DNA from 4 places in the Gordonia sp. BP-119 genome. Region 4 is predicted to be linked to each of the others. Evidence: predicted binding sites of a transcription regulator. Region 4 holds the regulator's gene; each other region holds the start of a gene.
What was found. Region 4 encodes LexA, which represses DNA repair genes until DNA is damaged. Its sites were predicted from a motif close to CGAACANNTGTTCG; they were not measured.
Positions count from the first base shown of each region.

Region 1: the regulator LexA is predicted to act here: its motif matches at 1,536-1,549, upstream of JW364_RS03060 (SAV_6107 family HEPN domain-containing protein).
Region 2: the regulator LexA is predicted to act here: its motif matches at 1,638-1,651, upstream of JW364_RS10150 (HNH endonuclease signature motif containing protein).
Region 3: the regulator LexA is predicted to act here: its motif matches at 2,361-2,374, upstream of JW364_RS00155 (HNH endonuclease signature motif containing protein).

Region 1 is NZ_JAFFZF010000003.1:90,530-94,655, forward strand. Features, by position in the region: gene JW364_RS03050 (NAD(P)/FAD-dependent oxidoreductase) at 1-615, opposite strand, end outside; gene JW364_RS03055 (N-acetyltransferase) at 618-1,292, opposite strand; gene JW364_RS03060 (SAV_6107 family HEPN domain-containing protein) at 1,658-2,131, shown strand; gene JW364_RS03065 (DUF3040 domain-containing protein) at 2,298-2,699, shown strand; gene mraZ (division/cell wall cluster transcriptional repressor MraZ) at 3,220-3,660, shown strand; gene rsmH (16S rRNA (cytosine(1402)-N(4))-methyltransferase RsmH) at 3,934-4,126, shown strand, end outside.
Region 2 is NZ_JAFFZF010000013.1:65,543-69,668, forward strand. Features, by position in the region: gene JW364_RS10150 (HNH endonuclease signature motif containing protein) at 384-1,622, opposite strand; gene JW364_RS10155 (FAD-binding oxidoreductase) at 2,216-3,598, shown strand; gene JW364_RS10160 (helix-turn-helix transcriptional regulator) at 3,631-4,126, shown strand, end outside.
Region 3 is NZ_JAFFZF010000001.1:28,656-32,781, forward strand. Features, by position in the region: gene JW364_RS00150 (EamA/RhaT family transporter) at 1-605, shown strand, start outside; gene JW364_RS00155 (HNH endonuclease signature motif containing protein) at 662-2,335, opposite strand; gene JW364_RS00160 (TetR/AcrR family transcriptional regulator) at 2,589-3,164, opposite strand; gene JW364_RS00165 (VOC family protein) at 3,238-3,657, shown strand; gene JW364_RS00170 (GMC family oxidoreductase) at 3,800-4,126, shown strand, end outside.
Region 4 is NZ_JAFFZF010000028.1:42,444-46,569, reverse strand. Features, by position in the region: gene JW364_RS16180 (phosphoenolpyruvate--protein phosphotransferase) at 1-1,213, shown strand, start outside; gene lexA (transcriptional repressor LexA) at 1,191-1,895, opposite strand; gene JW364_RS16170 (LysM peptidoglycan-binding domain-containing protein) at 2,121-2,657, shown strand; gene nrdR (transcriptional regulator NrdR) at 2,757-3,257, shown strand; gene hrpA (ATP-dependent RNA helicase HrpA) at 3,231-4,126, opposite strand, start outside.

The sequences.
Region 1 (4,126 bases), on a different contig from region 4:
CGCCTTGAGCTGTTCGGACTCGAAATACTCGTCGAGGAGGGAATCGCCGGAGGCCATCAATTCGGCGGTCAGGTTCAGCACCCGGCCGCCGCGCCGGCCGAACAACCCCGTGCGTGCCGTGGTGGCGGTGCCGCCGAGCCCGCCGAAGGCCCGGCCGAACTTCCCCATCGTCGCGGGTTGGTAGAACGCATCCATGACCGCCCGCGCCCGCGGCGTCCACATCTCCACGAAGCGTCGATATGCGGCGGCATCGGCTGCACCACAGGCGTTCTCGATGGAAGCGCACGTCGCGTCGAGGTCGGTGCGGAAGACGATCGGCGGGGCGGTCGCGGTGGCCGGGACGAACGCCCACGGATCGCAGTCGACGTAGCGCAGGCCGTGCGCGGCGAGGTCGAGGTCGTCGAGAACGGGGGAGTGACGGATCATCAGATGCGACGACGACCCCCGGTCGACCCGATGTCCGGGGAACCGTTCGACGGTGGAGACCGCGCCGCCTGGGATGTCGTCCCGCTCGAGTGCCTCCACATCCCGTCCGGCCTGTGCCAGGTAGGCCGCGGCGATCAGGCCGTTGTGGCCCGCGCCGATGACGACGGCGTCACGCCGTGTGCCGTGCATCGTCAGCTCCCGGTACCGGCGCGGCGGGCGGCGGCCGGGGGTTGCAGTTCCAGGGGGAGCGGACGGCCGAGGAACGCGAACGGACGCGGATCGCCGGTGAAGGTGAAGTGGCGCAGGACGTCGGTGAAACCCATCCGCCGGTACAACGACCACGCGCGGTTGTCCTCGGCGGGGATCTCCGGGGTCGACAGCAGCACATGGCGTTCGGGCCGGTCGGCCAGCAGCCGGGCGAGGAGCCCCTGGCCGATACCTCGGCCCTGAGCGGTCGGGTGGACGTGCAGCTCGGTGAGCTCGAAGTAGTCGCGCGCGATCGCCTCGACCGTCTCGGGCGGTCGGCCCGTCTGGCGGAGTCCGAGCCGCAGCTGCTGGTTCCACCATTGACCGGTCGCGCCGGTGTAGCCGTAGGCGATGCCGACGAGCAGGTCGTCGGGTCCGAAGCCGACCGGCGGACCGACCCGGCGCCGCGCGGCCGGCATGGTCCGCGCCTCGTGTGGGGTCACCGTCTCGACCGCGCCCATCGCACGCCATCCGGGCCGCGCGATGTGTTCGCGCCAGAGCCCGGCCCGATGGATCTCCGTACCGCGCGGATAATTCATCGCGGTCACGTAGATCTCCAGGGCCGGCTCGAGCCAGGCCCGGGCGTCCTGGCCACTCAGGCTCACCAGGCGGATGGTCAACGGATTTCCGTTCTCTGCATCGTTCGTCCTGCGTCGTCGACCTGCAGACGAGGTCGGCTGCCGCTGGGGCGGGCCGCCCTCTGCCGGGGGCATCGCGTCGCAGGCCACTTCCGGGAATTGTCCTATCGATGATGCACACTCGGCAGGAATCGGCCCGCAGGTGGTGGCGTTGTACTCCCCGGCGGGGGTTTCGGGTCACAGATGTCTTGAACGCCGACGCCGGGATAGCTATATTGAACGTGTCGAACGGATGTTCGATGAATGTGCCTCCGCAAGCTGTTCGCGTTCATCCGACGACACGGTCCGGCGGCGGACGAGGGAAGCGTCTGCCGCCGGACACAGCCCATACGCACGAGGAGGACGACATGGCCAGACACCGCAGCGCCACGGCTCTCACCCACGCGGCGCCCGTCGACCCGGTGATGGTCGGTCGAGCGCGCGATCTCCTCGAGCGTGCACACGTGCTCTTCGACAATGCCGACGGCGTCGACGACGACGTCGAGCGGTTCCGTCAGCTGTACCTCGTTGCCCTCCGCGCCTCGGGCGCGGCCCTCGCCGTGCACGAACCGGTCGGGACCGTGCGGCGCAGGACGTCGAACGCCTGGACCCGCATCGGTGTGGTCGCCCCAGAGCTGGCGCCGATCGCCGCCCGGTTCGCCGCGCTGTCGCCGGTTCGGATGAAGATCGAGTCCGGGATCATCCGCACGATCGACCCCGACAGCGTCGCCGGCATGCGGCTGCTCGTCCTCGACTTCCTGCGTCGGGTCGAGACGATGGTCATCGCCTACGAGCAAGGAAAACTCGGTGCCGAAGCGCCGCAGATCGGCGCGACGGCGTGAATCCGGCCACACTTTGCGGTTTCTGGCACCGCCCGGTCGTCGGCAACAGCGAGTAATGGTGGTCGCGGTCGATTTCACCTCGTATCATGGGACGATATAGGCGCAGACGCCTTTCCGGTCGCGGGTGACCTTCGTCGGCGTCACGGATCAGTGAGAAGGAGGGTCGGTGCCACTTTCGGAGCACGAGCAACGCATGCTCGAACAGATCGAGAGCGCGCTGTACGCGGAAGACCCCAAGTTTGCGTCCAGTGTCAAGCGTCGGCGCCTTGGGAAGTCGAGCGGTCGTCGTCGCCTGCAGGCGGCAGCGGTCTTCGTCGTCGGCCTGGTGATGCTGGTCGGCGGACTCATCGTCAACATCAACATCGGCGGATTCCCGATCGTGAGCCTCCTGGGCTTCCTGGTGATGTTCGGGGCCGGCCTCTTCGCTCTCTGGGGAGACAACAACACCGCCGAGGCGGGCTCGTCGTCGACCAGGTCCGGCAAGAAGCAATCGGGGTCGTCCGGCGCCAAGCGCAAGCTGTCAGAACGCATGGAGGAGCGATTCAATCGCCGGTTCGAGCAGGAGTGATCCGCTGATCCCGACTCCGCGTTCGTCGATCGGCTGACCGACTCCCGCAACTTCGCATATTCGACTGAGCCGCGTGCCTTCGGGCACGCGGCTCTTTCATGTCCTCGATTGCTCTCCAGAGCACGCTGAACGGATCCGGGCGCACGGTCGACGGGATCGAACGCCCGGTCAACGGTCCTCGCGCTTCCATACTGGCGATCCCCACTTCTCGCCACCGGCGATCCCCACTTCTCCCCACCGGGTCGCCCCACTTTGCCCCACTAGAGGATTTACGCCTGGAATTCCCGCCTCTCGGACCTCATCGGTATCTCTGGTCACACGCTGGTTGCCCTTCTTTCCGCCCATGACGCGCCGGCGACACGCGCGTTCATCGTCATCTTGAGCTCCCTGAACTGGGAATTTGCTGTCAGTGGGTGAATGCGGGGGCGGTGGGGGTGGAAAGTGGTGGAAAGTGGGGTACTGTGGCATCACTGGGTGAGGCGAGATACGACGCGGAACCCGGTGGGCAGGAGGTGTCGACGTGTCCGTGCGATTCGTCGGTACCTACACGCCCAAATTGGACGACAAAGGGCGGCTCACGTTGCCCGCCAAGTTCCGCGATGCACTGGCAGGAGGGGTAGTGGTCACCAAAGGCCAAGATCACAGCTTGTCGGTGTACCGGACCGAAGAGTTCGACGCGATAGCCGCTCGGATCGTCGAGGCGTCTCGGAACGACCCTGATCTGCGCGCGTTCCAGCGAACGTTCTTCGCCGGTTCGGAAGAGCAGCGACCGGACGGTCAGGGCAGGATCAGCCTGTCCGGCGACCATCGCGTGTACGCGGGGTTGTCCAAGGAGTGCGTGGTGTTCGGCAGCTTCGATCACCTCGAGATCTGGGACTCGGCCGCATGGAACGAGTACCAGACGCGGCACGAGGAGAACTTCTCGGCCGCCAACTCCGCCGCGCTGAACGCGGTGCTGTAGCCGGAGGACCGGCCGCCACACCGCCGAGACAGCAACACCAACGACAGCAACCGACCAGAAACCGACCGAAGAGACAGCAACCGATGGGCGAGTTCGGTGCCCAGCGGCTTCGGGTGGCACGAGGCCCCGGCCCGGTGGCGACCCTGGCGTACTTCCCCAACGCCAGGTGCGTGATCGGGTCGGGACCCCGCTCCATCCGACCGCCTGCTCTCGCCGACCCGAGGCATCCGCCCACCGCCGATACCGCATACATGCCGATGGGGGGTCTTCATCATGGTCGATGCCGAGGACGAACCGCGTCGGTCCGGCGAGTTCGGCCACATCCCCGTCATGGGTGCGCGCATCGTCGAACTGCTGACCCCCGCACTGGATTCCGACGATCCGCGCGTCTTCCTCGACGCCACGCTCGGCGCGGGCGGGCACAGTCAACTGGTTCTCGAGTCGTTCCCGAACGTCCGCGTGGTCG
Region 2 (4,126 bases), on a different contig from region 4:
CTGCCCGGCGCACTCCGAGATCGTCACCGACGACCGCAGCCGGCTGTGGATGCGGCCGACCCGGGCTGCTGTCAGGCGAGCCACAACCGGAGCGCGCCGGCTCGACGTTCGCCATGAACCCGAACCCGGCTGGGTGATCGGTGGGGCGGCCAGGTGGTCGCGGTCGAGCAGTGAACCGTTACGGAGCGTGTCTCGCGGGTCGATTGCCGGTGAGCGGGGCCGTTCTTGCGTTGTCCGTAACCCCCGTTCCCGAAGGTGATCGCAGCGGGAACAGGGCACGGAGGGACATCACTGTGGAGTTGTCAAGGTACGGTTGCGATCCCGGACGGATTCCGGGTGCGGAAGGTGCTACGCGAAAGTCTGGGTGGTCTCTGGCTGGATGCTCAGGCGGCGTCGTCGAGTCGCATGGTGCGTCGGTTGTAGGCGGGTAACGGTCGGCGGTGCGGGTCGATACTGGCGGGTGGGACGAGCCAGGGGTGTCGGTCGAAACCCATCACGATGTCCCAGCCGTGGTGGTGGACCTGGGTGTGGCAGCGCTGGCAGAGCAGGCAACCGTTGTCGAGGTCGGTGGGTCCGCCGTCGGCCCACGACCGGATGTGGTGAACCTGGGTATGTGACGGTGGTGCACCACATTTGATGCAGCAGGCGTCGCGGACGATGATCGCCTTGCGGAGGTGTGCCGGATACAGGCGGTGGGTGTGGCCCATCTGAAGCGGTACGCCCTCACCATCGAGGATGATCTCCGTGAGCGAGCCGTCGCACGACACCTGTTTCGCGGTGGCATGGCTGACCGTCCCGGTCCACGGCAGTGTCGCGAGGTCTCCGGTCGCGGGGATCGTCAGCATCAACTGGGTGCGTGGGCTTCCGACGGTGTCGAGGGTGGCGCCGATCGCGGCTTGGTCGAGGATCAGTTCGAAGGCGTCGGCGCGGCGTTGCTCGGCGGTGCGTCGGTCGGCGGTTCCGTCGGGTTCGGGTCGCGGGCAGGACCGCTCGTCGATCATGGCCAGGAACTTCTCGCCGACGATCTGGGTGAGGTCGGCGCGGATTTCGACGCGGCCGTCGTCGGTGGTGTGGGCGTTCACCGAGTTCAGAGATGGGTCGTCGGCTGCGGGAACACCGGTGTCGGAGGCGTCGGCGAGAGCGTTGGCGATCGCGCGGGCGTGGTTGAGGACCTGTGTCGGGGTCGCGCCGGATAGTGCTTGGGCGATGAGTTCGATCTCATACCGGGAGCGTTCTCCCTCGGAAACATCGTCACCACACCGTTTTTCGATCTCGTTCATGCCGCGGACGATGGCATCGACGACCTCGCCGGACAGCCGCCCGTCAGCGGCATGACGAGACAGCGCAGGCAACCCCGGCAACGCATCGACGCTTCGCATGGTGCGGTGCGCGGCGGCCGGTGCGTGGCCTGACTCGATCAGCAGTTTCTTGGTGGTGTTGCCGGCTTTCTGTGCGACCCCGAGAGCATCGAGTTGTGCTGCGTGCGCGACGATCTGATGATCGGCAAGGTTGCGGATCAGGCGCCAGGTGTCGAGGGCGTCGAATGTTGCTCTGCCGGTGAGGTCGTCGGCGGGTGGGGCGGTCTCGATGAGTTGATCGAGGAGAGTGGTGAGCTCTGGCATAGACTCCAAGGTACCGGAACATTCGTTCGACTACGAGGAGTTTCCACAGGCTCCGAAATCTCGAAACTGTCGACTGTGCAGCATTTTTCGTTGAGTGTGCGTCGATTCGCGTTGATTGTGCGTGGATCGTTGACAGAGGTGAACTTCAGTCACATCTGTTACAAATTCTGGATGGAGAGTTGCGAGTCTGAAGTGGACTGAAGATCCCGAGAACTCGCTCCCCCGGGCCGCATCCGCAACCCGCCGGGCGTGTGGGGCTGGGTCCGCAGGGGTTGTGCAACGGCGTCGGGTCACCAAGTGGCTTCGACTCGGCGCCTCGACCTCGACGCGCTCCTTCGTCGCTTGCTCGGCCCGGCGGCTTCCTTCGGTGCCGGCTCAACCAGCGGGGGTCGGGTCGACTGACCGCCCCCCAGACTTCTGGGACGCACACGAACCCAGAACTCTGGCGCGAGCATTTCCCGCGTTCGAGGGATGGCGGGAACAAAAGGGCGTCGGCCACTCTGAGTCCCATGGAGCTGCCGAGTCCGGCGGCCCACCACAGCAGCACCGACGCTCGAACCCGTTCATCCCCAGATCATTACGAAGGAAGCATCGTGTCCATCACCTCTGAACCCATCGACTTCACCGACTTCGGCGTCCTGCTCTCCGCGGTCAGCGGTCCCGTTCTGACCCCGGCCGACGAGGGCTACACCGCCGAACTGACCGGCTTCAACCTCGCGGCGATACCCGCCGCTGACGTGGTCGTCGGGGCGACGAACGCCGCCGACGTCGCCGCCGCCGTGCGGTATGCACGCTCGAACGGAATGCGGGTCGGTGCGCGGGCGACCGGACACGGATCGCCGATCGAGGGGCGCGGCACGGTCGTCGTCACCACGTCCCGGATGGCGGGGGCGAGTGTCGATCCGGTGACCAGGACTGCGCGCGTCGAAGCCGGTGCGCGGTGGCGCGACGTGGTCGCCGCGACCGCGCCGCACGGCCTCACCGGGCTCGTCGGCTCGTCGTCGTCGGTGGGCGTCGTCGGGTACACACTCGGCGGCGGACTGAGTCCGCTGGGTCGTCAATTCGGTTATGCCGCCGATCATGTCCGGTCGATCGAGCTCGTCACCGCCGATGGTTTCGTCCGCACGGTGGACGCATCCGCGGGTTCGGACCTGTTCTGGGCACTGCTCGGCGGACGGGACGGGTTCGGCATCGTCACCGCACTCGAGTTCGAGCTCTTCGATCTGCCCACAATCTACGGCGGCGGGATCTTCTTCGCCGGCTCGGCGGCCGCCGACGTCCTGCACGCCTGGCGCGAGTGGGCGCCCTCCCTGCCCGAGGAGGCCGGGACCTCGGTGGCGATCCTCCGCCTCCCGCCGGACCCCAACCTGCCCCCGCCCCTGCAGGGTCAGCTCGCCGTGCACGTCCGCTACACCCACACCGGGGACCCGGCCACCGCGGCCGCGTTGCTCGCACCGATGCGGTCGGCAGGTCCGATCCTCCTGGAGAACATCGACGTCCTCCCGACCGCTGCGCTCGACGCGGTACACATGGACCCGCCCGGGCCGATGCCGAGTGCCGAACGCGGCTGCGTACTCGCCGACTTCCCGGCGTCTGCTGTGGACGCGCTGCTCGCGGTAGCCGGGCCGCAGGTCGCGAGCCCGCTGGCCATCGTCGAGGTCCGTCTCCTGGGTGGCCGGTTGCGGTCGCCGCAGCGCGTACCCAACGCCGTCGTGGGACGCGACGGCGCGTTCTCCGTCCTCGCCATCGGCGTACCCGCCGGCCCGCTGGGCGAACAGGTCGGTGAGCATCTCGCGGCCGTCACCGATGCAGTGGCCGCCCACTCCTGTGGAGCGCTGCTCAACTTCTCCGGGCGGACGGCAACCCAACGCGACGCGCTGTGGTCGACCGACCAGCGGACACGCCTGGAGACCATCCGACGACGCCACGATCCGGCCGGTGTCCTCCGTCCGGGGGACCCCACTATTGTGGGATAGACATCCGCGCAGCTCACGCCCACAATTGTCGAATGACATCGAGTCTGACCGCCGAGCGTGTGCGCCGCGACATCGAGGTCGTGGCCCACGCCGGCCTCGGTCTCGACGACTTCTTCGCCGAGACCGTCGCCTCCCTGAGCCGCGCGGTGCCCGTCGACGCGGTCTGCATCGGCACCTTCGATCCCAACACCGTCCTGCTCACCAGCGCCCGCAAGTACGGATCACTGCTCGGCGAGGATCACCGGGACCCGGACTGGGGTCTCCTCGAATACGGGCAGGTCGAGCCGACGGCATACCGCGAGATGGTGGCCGCCAAACGCGATGCGGTCGGACTCAACCTCCTCAACCGGGGCGCCACCGAACGGTCCAATCGGATGTCGCAGTTGATGATTCCCGAATACTGCTTCCACGACGAGGCCCGCTTGGTGCTGCGTGACGGGGACCGGGCGTGGGCCGGGATCGCGATGTTCCGCAGCGGGGCCGGATGCCGGCCCTTCGACGCCGACGAGATCGACTTCCTGGGTTCGC
Region 3 (4,126 bases), on a different contig from region 4:
CGCTGCGGGATTGGATCTCCGGGGCGGTGATCGTGCTGTCGTTGGTGCTGCTCGCGCTCTCGGCGGGTCGCGAAGGCGTGGAGCACGATGCGTGGATGCACTGGGCGGTACTCGTTGCCGGACCGGCGCTGATCGCGCTGGGCGTCATCGTGATGCGCCGCTTGCGTAAGCACATCGCGGCGGTGACCGGGCTCATCGCCGGGGCCGTCTTCGGTGTGATGGCGGTGGCCTCTCGCATCCTGGACGGTCTCGACCCACTCGATCTGTCGGTGTTGTTCACCGATCCCGCGCTGTATGCGTTGCTGCTCAGCGGGATCGGCGGTTTCTACCTGTTCACCGTGGCGCTGCAGACCGGCTCGGTCAACGGTGCGGCCGCCGCCTTGGTCGTCGGTCAGACGGTCCTGCCCGGGGCGGTCGGCATCGCGTTCCTCGGCGACGTCACGCGTGCCGGATGGGGTCCGGTCGCGATCGTGGCCTTCCTCGGCGCAGTTCTCGGCGGCGTCGTACTGGCGTCGTCGGGTGCGGTCACGGCGGTCGAGACGGCCGATGCGACGAATGCGCCTCGCGGGTACGGCCATCCGCCCCGCGGAGTCGAGCACCGGTGAGGAGCTGACCGGGTACGCGCCGAATGCGGCTCACCTGCTTGATGAGTAGGTCGCCGTCACCGGTGGTCGGTGAGTATGCGTGCGAGTTCTGTTTCGACTGGGGGCAGGGGTTTGGTGGTGAGGTGCTCCAGCGGTGCCGGTGGGTCGACGAGTCGTCGATAGGCGAGTTCGAGCTGCCGGCCGCTGTCGCCGTAGCCGACGGCGTCGGCGCGCGACCGGGTCGGGCGTGACGAGTTCGGGCGCGACTGGTTTGGGCGTGATTGACCGCCGGACCTGGTTGGGGGTCCGTGGATCTGCTCGCGCACGGTGTTCAGGTGTTGTGTGAATCGCCGGGGTATGTCGGGTCGGCGGTTGATGTGTTCGGGGTTGGGTGGTGCGCCGGGTTCGGCGTTGAGTCGCCAGATGCAGCGGCCTTCGTCGGGTCCGGATCGGGCGATGCGGGTGGTGTATTGGCCGGGGTGGTCGCCGACCATCCGGTTGTGGCGGGGACAGGCTGGGGCGAGGTCGTCGATGTCGGTGAGTCCACCCTTGGCCCAATCCTTGTGGGCGTGGTGGAGTTCGACGTGGGTGGCGGGCTGGTCGCAGCCTGGTGCCGAACATACTTCACCGTCGGGGCGGGCGAAGGAAACGAGGCGTTGTTCGCGGGTGGCCAGTCGTTTGCCGCGCCCGAAGTGCAGGGGGACGGTGGTGGCGTCTTTGAAGATCGCCAACCACGGTTGGACCTGACCGGCCATCGCGATCAAGTCCCGGATGGGCAGCAGGGTGCCGGTGGCGGTGGTGGCGAGTCCGGCTTCGCGGATGAGGTCGTTGAGGTCGGCTTTGATGATCAGTTGCACGGGCAGGCCGCGGTGCGAGGTGCCGAGAGTTCCGTCGGCGAAACCTGCGGCCAGGGCGGCGTCGAGGGCGTCGTGGTTGATCTGCGCGGGAGTGCGGCTGTCACGGTCGGCTGCGGTGGTCAGGGCGTCGGGGTCAGCGGTGCCGGCGGGTCCGGACGGTGAGTGGGGGTCGTCGGGGTTGTTGAGTCCGGGTTTGCCCCACACGGCGAACATCATGGTCAGTCGGGCGGCGAGTGCGGGGGTGAGGGTGCCGGAAATCTTGGCGGTGCCATCGGCGCGTTGGCGGCCGATCCACAGGTTGCGGCGTCGTTTCTGGTCGGTGTCATCAGCCAATGTGCCGTCGGGGTCGAGGTGGGCGAGCAGCCGGGCACCGAGTTGGGTGATGTCGGCGGGGGTGTGGTCGGTGGCGATCTCGGCCATCTGCCGCTCGGCCGCGACTTTCACGTCGTGGTCGATTCCGTGGGGAATCTGGTCGAGGACATCGAGGGCGGCCTGCACGTGTGCGGAACCGACCGCTCCCGCAGCGAACGCTTCGGCCAGGGTGGGGTGTTCAGGTGGTAGGACCTCGCCGCCGAGGCTGGTCCGGGTCGCGGTGGCGTCCATCTGCTTACGACGCCGCATCGGGTTCGACACTCGTAGCCGGTGGGTCATGTACTGCATGAGTGTTCGGCACCCGGCTTTGCGGGGCAGGTCGCGGGCCTCGACCTGATCGATCTGCCGGTCACCGGCAACAGTCAACCGTGCGATCGCTTTCTCGGTGTCGGCTGCCACTTCGGCCAACTCGGCATCGGTGCACGGCCCCAGGTCGACCGTCTGCAACTCATCGACGATGCGGTGGAGGTCGGCAACCAACTCGACGGCACGCGGCTGCGGCGTCGCTGATCCGTCAGACATGGCCACCCCCCGAGAACCGTTGCTGCGAATATACGTTCGAGTGTACAGCACAGCCGGCGTCTCGCAACCCGAAAACGTCTGCTGTACAACGCTATTCGGAGTCAGAAACTTGTCGGTGTCGTGTGGTATGGGCGCGTGGGACTGCCGGCCCATCGATCGTGGAGTCCCGCCCGGCGATCCTGTCCGTGGCTCACGGAACGTGCGTCGATGCTCTGTGCTTGCATCGATACTGCTGTGTCACACCAGAGTTCGTTCACATGATCGCGCCGAGTAGCCGATCCAGTGCTCGGTGTGTCCGTTCGCGGGCGGTGTCGTCTTCGGGGTGGCGGGCGAGCCAGAGGGCGGCCTCGTTCATCGCACCCGACAACAGCATCGTCATCACGTCGACCAACTCGCCGTCGACGCCGACCGCCTCCAGCGCTTCGCGCAGGTGGGCGGCCGACCCCACTTCGTCGAGTCGTCGCCATTCCTCCCAGCCGACGACGGCCGGGCCGTCGATCAGCAGGATTCGTACGGCGGGTCCGCTGGTGATGGCATCGACGAAGGCGTGTGAGCCCGCGCGCAGTTGGCGCGCCGGGTCGGTGCCCGCGGATTCGGCGGCCGCTACGACGGCTTCCGCGACCCGCTCGTGGCACGCCGCGGCGACCGCCGCGAACAGCGCGCCCTTGTTGCGGAAGTGGTGATAGACGGCGCCGCGGGTGACGCCTGCGGCCTCAGCGACGTCGTCGAGGGACACGTCGGAGAATCCACGACCGGCGAACTGACGGGTGGCGGCGGCGAGGACGGCACGGGCCGTCTCGGCTGCGGCCGCGGCGGAGGCTCTCGGCACGGAAGGTTCCTTTACGTACGATGCGTATGTATAGTCGGTTATACAAACACATCGTACGTAAAGGGGCTCCATCATGAACGTCACCAGCGTCTACCCGGTCCTCATGTCCACCGACGTGGCCGCGGCCTCAGACTTCTACCAGCGGGTTCTCGGCTTCGAGGTCACCTTCTCCGCGAATTGGTACGTCAGCATGCGCACGGGCGTGTTCGAGCTGGCGCTCGTGGACGCGGCTCATCCGACGATCCCCGAGGGCCACCGCCGACCCGCCGCCGGACTGCTGGTCAACATCGAGGTCGACGACGTCGACGTGCTCTACCGGCGTCTCACGGACGAACACGGACTCCGTCCGGTGCTCGAGTTGCGCGACGAGGACTTCGGTCAGCGGCACTTCATCGTCGAAGGGCCCGACGGCGTACTCCTCGACTGCATCCAGCCGATCCCTGCGGTCGGAGAGTTCGCCGACGCCTACGTCGTCGACGCGTCGACGAACTGATCGCGAGCGCCGACTCCGAATAGGTAGCTCTGCGAACATTTTTCGGAGACTCTGGAGGCGACGCGCGCGTTGCCGCTGCGCTCTGTTGTATTGTCGCGTATCCGAGTATCGTGCTCCTCGGACGCCGACCGAGGACTCGCCGATGACCGAAACAGCATCGAGAAGTGCGGATTTCGTTGTGGTCGGCGCCGGATCCGCGGGGTCGATCGTGGCGTCGCGCTTGGCATCTGGCGGTGCCAGTGTCGTCGTGCTCGAGGCAGGTGGGACCGACCGCCGTCCCGACGTCGCACTGGCCATCGGTCTGGCATCGGTGTACCAGCGGGCGAACTGGCTGTATCCGTGCGCGGCCGACCCGAGCAAAGACGGTTGTGTCGACTCCGTCGCCGCCGGGCGCATCGTGGGTGGGAGTGGGTCGATCAACGCCATGGTGTATGTCCGTGGGCGCGCCGAGGACTACGACCGTTGGGCG
Region 4 (4,126 bases):
GCCCGCCGACACCGCGGGCCTCGACCCCACGAGCACCATCGCCCTCGTCACCCGCCTCGGCGGACCGACCAGCCACACCGCGATCATCGCGCGCCAGCTGGGGATCCCGTGCGTGGTGGCGGTGGCCGACCTGGATGAGATCGAGCCCGGCACAACCGTTCTCGTCGACGGCAGCACCGGGCGGATCGAGGTGGAGCCCGATGTCGAGGCGGCCCGGGCTCGCGTCGACGAGGATCGGCGTCATGCCGCACTCGTCGCCGGCTGGACCGGTCCGGGGCAGACCGCCGACGGGGTGGCCGTGGCGGTGCTCGCCAACGTCGCCGACGGGTCGTCGGCACGCGCCGCGGCCGGGTACCCCGTCGAGGGCGTCGGGCTCTTCCGCACCGAACTCGCGTTCCTCGAGCGTGCCGACGAACCGTCGGTGGACGAGCAGGCCGCGATCTACCGGGAGGTGCTCGATGCGTTCGACGGGCAGAAGGTGGTCATCCGCACCCTCGACGCCGGGTCCGACAAACCGCTCCGGTTCGTGACCCATCCCGACGAATCGAACCCAGCGCTCGGCGTGCGGGGCGATCGGATCGCGCTGGCGCACCCCGAGATCCGCGCGCATCAGCTCGACGCGATCGCGCAGGCCGCGTCGGGGTCGGCCGTCGCGCCGTGGGTCATGGCGCCGATGATCGCCTCGCCGGCGGAGGCGCGCACGTTCGCCGCCGAGGTCCGCGGCCGTGGTCTGGTCGCCGGGGTGATGATCGAGGTGCCCGCGGCGGCGATCCTGGGCGAAGCCGTCCTCGCCGAGGTGGACTTCGTGTCCATCGGCACCAACGATCTGACCCAGTACACGATGGCGGCCGACCGGATGTCGGCCGATCTCGCCGGACTGACCGACCCGTGGCAACCGGCGGTGTTGAGCCTCATCGCGGGTGTCGCGGAAGCGGGCGCACGTCAGGGAAAGCCGGTCGGGGTGTGCGGCGAGGCCGCCGCCGATCCGAACCTCGCCTGCGTGCTCGTCGGTCTCGGGGTCACCTCGCTGTCCAGCGCGCCGGCTGCTGCCGCGGCCGTGGGGGCCCGGCTCGGCGAGGTGTCCGCACCGGACTGCCGGGCCGCCGCCGAGGCCGCCCTGGCCACCTCGGATCCCGCCGCGGCGCGCGAGGCTGCCGCGGCGGTGCTCGACGGTTCGGTCGGTGGAGAGGTCAGACTCGCCGCATCACGGTGACGACCTTGCCGAGGATGACGGCATCGTTGCCCGGGATCGGATCGAACAGTTCGTTGTGCGGCATGAGCCAGACGTTGGGGCCCTGACGCTTGAAGGTCTTCACGGTGGCCTCGCCGTCGATCATGGCCGCGACGATGTCGCCGTTGTCGGCGACGTTCTGCTGCCGGACCACGACCCAGTCGCCGTCGCAGATCGCGGCGTCGATCATCGACTCGCCGACGACGCGCAACAGGAAGAGCGATCCCTCGCCGACCAGCTCACGGGGCAGCGGGAAGACGTCCTCGACGGCCTCCTCGGCCAGGATCGGACCGCCGGCCGCGATACGGCCGAGAACCGGCACGAAGGTCGGCTCGGGCAGCTGACCGGCCGACGGGGTGTCCGGCGACGGGGTGTCACTCGGGGCGATGTTGACCGCACGGGGACGGTTCGCGTCGCGCTTGAGCAGCCCCTTGCGTTCCAGCGTCCGCAACTGATGGGCCACCGACGACGTCGAGGCCAGGCCGACCTCGTCGCCGATCTCCCGGATGCTCGGCGGATAACCGCGCTCGCGCACCGAGCGGCGGATCACCTCCAGGACCCCGGCCTGTCGCGGGGTGAGTGAGGCCTCGGCGGCGGCGGCGTCGAACGGGGCCTCGTCGTCGGCGCCCTGCGCTCGGCCGCGCCTATCGCCGGTGTCACTCATGTTCGGTTCCTCTCGTCTTCGGAACGTGCTGGTAGATGGCTTGCACCGGGTCCGAGCCTAGCCGAGTGCGACCGGCACCTCAAACATTTGTTCGATGTGTCGCGAGACTTTGTCGGGACGTCGTGCTACAAATTCGAACATCAGTGCATCGAACATCTGATCGATGTTCGAACACCGACCGTCACACCCCGCACGATCCCAGACACCCGAACACCGGAGGGCACCATGCGCACCGCCACTCTCGTCGCTCCCGTCCGCACCGACCGTCCCGACGCTGTCCGGCCCCCCACCGACCGCGCCGATGGGGTCCGGACGCGCGCCCCGCTGTCCGACGGCGGCCGCCCGGTAGACAACCGGCCGGCCGGCACCCGACCGCGGGGTGCGTCGCCGGTGACCCCGCGGGTCGGCGGCACCCACTGTGGCTCTCCGGTCGGGGTGCGCGGGCGTGGCCCGGTCGGACCCGACGCGGCGGTGTTCCGTCGCCGCCGCACCGCGGTCGCGCTCCTCGCCGGCGTCGGGCTGGCGTTCGTCGTGTGGGTGTTCGGTGTCGTCGGCCAGAACTACTCGGACTCGCTGACCCCGTCCGTCGTGAGTGCCGAGGTCGTCCATGTGCGCTCGGGGGACTCGCTCAGCTCGATCGCCGGCCGGGTGGCACCCGAGATGCCGCGCGAGGTCGTGATCGACGAGATCGTCGCGATGAACGATCTCGGCTCGAGCGCGCTGCAGGTGGGCCAGCCCCTGCTCACCCCCCGGTACCGCTGAGGCCGGACGGTATCCTCGATGTCACAGGGGCCGGCCGACAAGCGGCGGGGCGCACGCTTCGGGTGCGTTCCAGCGTCCCGCGACCTGCGTGAGGACACGATGCGCTGCCCCTTCTGCAAGAACGACGACACCAAGGTCATCGACTCGCGTGTCGCAGATGAAGGGCAGGCCATCCGCCGCCGTCGCTCCTGTGTGGAGTGCGGTCGCCGGTTCTCGACCGTGGAGAGCGCCGTGCTCGCGGTGGTCAAACGCAACGGCGTGACCGAACCGTTCAGCCGGGAGAAGGTCATGCGCGGCGTGCGGCGAGCCTGTCAGGGCCGCCACGTCGCCGAGGACGCACTCGCGCAACTCGCCCAGCAGGTCGAGGACACGGTGCGCGCCAGTGGATCGGCCGAGATCCCCAGCAACGAGGTCGGACTCGCCATCCTGGGCCCGCTCCGCGATCTCGACGAGGTGGCGTATCTGCGTTTCGCCTCGGTGTACCGGTCGTTCGACTCGGTGGAGGACTTCCAGCGTGAGATCGACGACCTGAAGGCGGCATCGGGTTCCGGGAGCGCGCTCGCCGAACCCGTGTCAGCCGAGTCGGTCCAGAGCTCGTAGGACCCGTTTCTCCGACACCGGGAACGCGGTACCGAGACGCTGGGCGAACAGCCCCACGCGCAACTCCTCGACGAGCCACTGTGCTTCGTCGTCGACCGCCGCCCGCCGGTGCTCGGGTACCTGTTCGAGACGCTGGGTCCACCGTTCGACGACGCGATCGACGGCGGCCACCCCGGCCAGGTCGCGTGCCGCGGATGCGGGTAGTGCCTCCAGACGTGCCTGCGCGCCGTCGAGATAGCGCGGCAGATTCTCCAGGTGGCGTCGCGCGGTGGCCGCCACGAATCCGTCGAACACGAGGTGGGCGACCTGTTCGGCGACGTCGTCGGCAGCCAGCGAACCGGCGTGCCGGTCGATCGCCGCCCGCAGCGGGGCCATCCGTTCGAGGGCCGCGACGGCCAGCGAGAAGTAGTCCGGTGCGGCCGCGGCGACCCGTGGCCGGATCTGTTCGAGCAGCGCCGAGAAGGACTGCGGTGAGCGAACCGCGGCGAGCTCTGCGTCGTCGATGTCGGCGACCGTGTCCCGGGTCGCCCGGCGGGTGCAGTCGGCGAGCAGTGCCTCGATGGTCGAGTACGGGCTCTGGCTCAGGGCGAGTCGGTCGACCGGACTCAGCGAGCCGGCGATCCGCTTGTGCAGCGGAGGTATCGCGAGGTCGAGGAGGGCGACGATCCCTCGTCGCAGGAGGCGGTCTCGTGTCTCGGGGCTCGCCGCATCGACGACGACGACGCCCCGCGCGTGGCCCTTCGCATCGGAGACCACGTCGATCGTCGGGTACCGGGTCAGCCGCTGCCCCGCGACATCGACCGTGGTCTGCTCGGCGAGCGAGCCGATCCCGTCTGCGGTCCAGGTCCGATACAGGGTGCGCGACACCG